2 regions of the Streptomyces sp. NPDC048483 genome follow, and region 1 is predicted to be linked to the other one. Evidence: predicted binding sites of a transcription regulator. Region 1 holds the regulator's gene; the other holds the start of a gene.
The links. Region 1 encodes HrcA, which represses chaperone genes, less so after heat shock. Its sites were predicted from a motif close to TTNGCACTCNGNNNNNCNGAGTGCNAA; they were not measured.
Positions count from the first base shown of each region.

Region 1 (2,461 bases):
TGCGGCCGTACGAGCAGATCGGCGGCCTCCGCGGCGGCCTCCCGGTCGACGCCGTGCCGCACCGCGTCCCGCCGCAGCTCTTCCCGCTCGCGATGCAGCAGATCCCCCAGCCCGGCCGCGCCGAACACCTCGACCCCGGCGAAGGCGGCGGTGCCCAGAACATGATCGAAATGCGGGTGGGTGAGCGCGACATGCGTCACGTCCCGGCCCAGGACGCCGCGGATCGCGCGGCGCAGATCGGCGCCGTCGCGGAGGGACGCGCCGGTGTCGACGATCATCACGCCGGCCGACCCGGTGATCACGCCGATCGTCTCGTCCCAGCCGGGCATCCGCCGTCTGACCACACCTTCACCGAGCCGTTCCCACCCGGCCTCTTCCCAAGCAGTGCGCATACGGAGACGCTAGCTCTATCGCGATAGCGTTGCCCGACAGACCGGCCACAACGGCCGATCACGGTCATCGGGCGGCGGTCCGGCGACCGTTCGTCGCGGCTGCCCTTGCCGGAGCTGTGCTACCCGGCCGTACACTGGCTTCCGGGTCTGGCACTCGGCCCGTGTGAGTGCCAGGAGTGACGAGACGGCGACACAGCTGGACTGGAGGTGCGCAGGATGCTCAGTGAACGCAGGCTCGAAGTGCTGCGCGCCATCGTTCAGGACTATGTCGGAACGGAGGAGCCGGTCGGCTCCAAGGCGCTCACCGAGCGCCACAAGCTGGGGGTCTCGCCGGCCACGGTCCGCAATGACATGGCGGCCCTGGAGGACGAGGGTTTCATCGCCCAGCCGCACACCAGCGCCGGCCGGATCCCCACCGACAAGGGCTACCGTCTCTTCGTCGACAAGCTGGCGGGCGTCAAGCCGCTCTCCTCCCCGGAGCGGCGGGCCATCCAGAACTTCCTCGACGGCGCCGTCGACCTCGACGACGTCGTCGGCCGCACGGTCCGGCTGCTGGCGCAGCTGACCCGCCAGGTGGCGGTCGTGCAGTATCCGTCCCTGACCCGGTCCACGGTCCGCCATGTCGAGCTGCTGGCCCTGGCCCCGGCCCGGCTGATGCTCGTACTGATCACGGACACCGGACGGGTCGAGCAGCGGCTGATCGACTGCCAGGCGCCGTTCGGTGAGTCGTCTCTGGCGGATCTGCGGGCGCGGCTCAACAGCCGTGTCGTGGGGCGCCGGTTCGCGGATGTGCCGCAGTTGGTGCAGGATCTTCCGGAGTCCTTCGAGCAGGACGACCGCGGCACGGTCTCGACAGTGCTGTCGGTGTTGTTGGAAACTCTGGTGGAGGAGACCGAAGAGCGGCTGGTGATCGGCGGCACCGCCAATCTCACGCGCTTCGGGCACGATTTCCCCCTGACCATCCGCCCGGTCCTGGAGGCCCTTGAGGAGCATGTGGTGCTGCTCAAGCTGCTCGGGGAGGCCAAGGATTCGGGCATGACCGTACGCATCGGGCATGAGAATGCCCATGAAGGCCTGACGTCCACATCGGTCGTCGCGGTCGGTTACGGTTCGGGCGACGAGGCAGTCGCCAAACTCGGCGTGGTCGGACCGACCCGCATGGACTACCCAGGAACGATGGGAGCGGTACGCGCAGTGGCACGTTACGTCGGACAAATCCTCGCGGAGTCGTAAGTGGCCACGGATTACTACTCGGTCCTCGGCGTCAGCCGTGACGCCTCGCAGGACCAGATCAAGAAGGCTTTCCGTCGGCTGGCGCGTGAGCTGCACCCGGATGTGAACCCGGACCCGAAGACCCAGGAGCGGTTCAAGGAGATCAACGCCGCTTACGAGGTCCTCTCCGACCCGCAGAAGAAGCAGGTCTACGACCTCGGCGGCGACCCGCTCTCGCAGGCCGGCGGCGCCGGTGGCGGCGCGGGCGGCTTCGGCGCGGGCTTCGGCAACTTCTCCGACATCATGGACGCCTTCTTCGGCACGGCCTCGCAGCGCGGCCCGCGCTCGCGTACCCGCCGCGGTCAGGACGCCATGATCCGGCTCGACATCGAGCTGAACGAGGCAGCCTTCGGTACGACCAAGGACCTCCAGGTCGACACCGCCATCGTCTGTACGACCTGCACCGGTGAGGGCGCGGCGCCCGGCACCTCCGCGCAGACCTGTGACATGTGCCGCGGCCGCGGTGAGGTCTCGCAGGTCACCCGGTCCTTCCTCGGCCAGGTCATGACGTCGCGGCCGTGCCCGCAGTGCCAGGGCTTCGGTACGGTCGTGCCGACGCCGTGCCCGGAGTGCGCGGGCGACGGCCGGATCCGGTCGCGCCGTACGCTCACCGTCAAGATCCCGGCCGGTGTCGACAACGGGACGCGTATCCAGCTGGCGGGCGAGGGTGAGGTGGGCCCCGGTGGCGGTCCCGCCGGTGACCTCTACGTCGAGATCCATGAGCTGGCGCACCCGGTGTTCCAGCGGCGCGGCGACGATCTGCACTGCACGGTCACCATCCCGATGACGGCGGCGTC
Region 1 is NZ_JBEZJZ010000086.1:10,050-12,510, reverse strand. Features, by position in the region: gene AB0D04_RS31700 (MBL fold metallo-hydrolase) at 1-392, opposite strand, end outside; gene hrcA (heat-inducible transcriptional repressor HrcA) at 609-1,625, shown strand; gene dnaJ (molecular chaperone DnaJ) at 1,626-2,461, shown strand, end outside.

Region 2 (2,461 bases), on a different contig from region 1:
TGTCGCCGAGCATCGCCTTGCGGCGGTCACCGAAGCCGGGGGCCTTGACGGCCACGGCGTTGAAGGTGCCACGGATCTTGTTGACGACGAGGGTGGAGAGCGCCTCGCCCTCGACGTCCTCGGCGATGATCAGCAGCGGCTTGGAGCCACCCGCCTGGATGACCTTCTCCAGCAGCGGCAGCAGGTCCTGGATCGAGCCGATCTTGCCCTGGTGGATGAGGATGTACGGGTCGTCGAGGACGGCCTCCATACGCTCCTGGTCGGTGACCATGTACGGCGAGAGGTAGCCCTTGTCGAAGGCCATGCCCTCGGTGAAGTCCAGCTCCAGGCCGAAGGTGTTGGACTCCTCGACGGTGATCACACCGTCCTTGCCGACCTTGTCCATCGCCTCGGCGATGAGCTCGCCGACCTGCTTGTCCTGGGCGGACAGGCCGGCCACGGCGGCGATGTCGGTCTTGTCGTCGATCGGACGGGCGGTCGCGAGGAGGTCCTCGGACACGGCCTTGACCGCGGCGTCGATACCCTTCTTCAGGGCGGCCGGGGAGGCACCCGCGGCGACGTTGCGCAGGCCCTCGCGGACCAGCGCCTGCGCCAGCACGGTGGCGGTGGTGGTGCCGTCACCCGCGATGTCGTTGGTCTTGGTCGCCACCTCCTTGACGAGCTGGGCGCCCAGGTTCTCGTACGGGTCCTCGACCTCGACCTCGCGCGCGATGGTGACACCGTCGTTGGTGATGGTCGGGGCGCCGAACTTCTTGTCGATGACGACGTTGCGGCCCTTGGGGCCGATCGTCACCTTGACCGTGTCGGCAAGCTTGTTGACGCCGCGCTCGAGGGCGCGACGGGCGTCCTCGTCGAACTTCAGGATCTTCGCCATGGGTTGCTTCAAGTCCTCTCATTGCGATCGTCGGCCTCGCCGCCGTGACCGCTATCGCTCATACGGACTGCGCCCCTGCCCCGGGTCGGTAAGAACGCGGGAACCAGGGGCGCAGATCACGGCAAATCCGGGTGACTTACTTCTCGATGATCGCGAGAACGTCGCGAGCCGAGAGGACGAGGTACTCCTCGCCGTTGTACTTCACCTCGGTGCCGCCGTACTTGCTGTAGAGCACGACGTCGCCGACGGAGACGTCGAGCGGAAGACGGTTGCCGTCCTCGAAGCGGCCCGGGCCCACGGCCAGGACGACGCCCTCCTGGGGCTTCTCCTTCGCGGTGTCCGGGATGACCAGGCCAGAGGCCGTGGTCTGCTCGGCGTCGAGCGGCTGGACCACAATGCGGTCCTCAAGCGGCTTGATGGCAACCTTGGAGCTGGTGGTCGTCACGATCCGACCTCCCCCTTCGGAGATCTCACGGGGTTAACTGTCTGAGGTGGCGACCAGGTGGATCCGTCGTCGCGGGTGCCGGACCTGCCCGTCGCGCGTAGTTGGCACTCCCCGTTGGAGAGTGCCAACGCCGAGACTATGACGCGGTTAGCACTCGGTCAAGCGGAGTGCCAATCGGGGGCGCGGCCTGTCGCGGCCGGAGCGCCGGGGGCGTGCGAATCCGGACACACCTCTCGCATCGGCGGCAACCGTACTCCCCGCTTCCCCGTCTCCTTCCCCGACTGCCGGGGCGGCGTCGGGACCCCTGCAGCGGGGCCGGCGGCTCCGGACGAACCGATGGCGGAGGACTCTCGTGCGTGGACCGACCAGCTCCTTCCGGGCTGTGCGCAGGCGGGAGCGGGAGAGCGACGTCGAGCGCACGATGACGTTCGCCGCCCTCGCCCAGGCGCCGGACCGCCGCCGGACCGAGGCCGGGCTGCTCGCCCTCGCCCTCGTGATCGCCGTCCTCGGCTACGCCTGCACCGGCCTGTCGATGACCGGACGGCTGCCGGCCAACCTGGCCGGGTTCACCGCGATCATGTTTTCCGTGGCGTGGCTGCCGCACCTGGTGCTGCGGCGTTTCGCGGACCGGGCCGATCCGCTGATCCTGCCGGTGACGACGCTGCTGACCGGGCTCGGGCTCATCCTGCTCAGCCGGCTGGACATCACCTACGCCGCCGCCCCGCGTCTCAACATGCCGCAGGCGGCGCCCGGTCAGCTGGTGTGGACCGGGATCGGGGTCGCGGCCTGCATGGCGGTGCTGATCCTGCTGCGCGACCACCGGTGGCTCCAGCGCTACCTCTATCTGACGATGGCGGTCGCGCTGGTGATGCTGATGGCGCCGGCGTTCTTCCCCGGTGACACCTTCGGCGCCAAACGCTGGATCTACCTCGGGCCGCTGTCGCTCCAGCCCGGCGAATTCGTCAAGATCGCGATCGCGGTGTTCTTCGCCGGCTATCTGACGGTCAACCGCAACGCCCTGGCGCTGACCGGCCGGCGCGTCCTGGGCGTCCAGCTGCCGCCGGGGCGCCAGCTCGGGCCGATCTTCACCATCTGGGCCGTCAGCCTTCTGGTGCTCGTCTTCGAGCGGGACCTGGGCACTT
Region 2 is NZ_JBEZJZ010000013.1:75,621-78,081, forward strand. Features, by position in the region: gene groL (chaperonin GroEL) at 1-874, opposite strand, end outside; gene groES (co-chaperone GroES) at 1,011-1,319, opposite strand; gene AB0D04_RS09875 (FtsW/RodA/SpoVE family cell cycle protein) at 1,741-2,461, shown strand, end outside.
Region 2: the regulator HrcA is predicted to act here: its motif matches at 1,467-1,493, upstream of groES (co-chaperone GroES).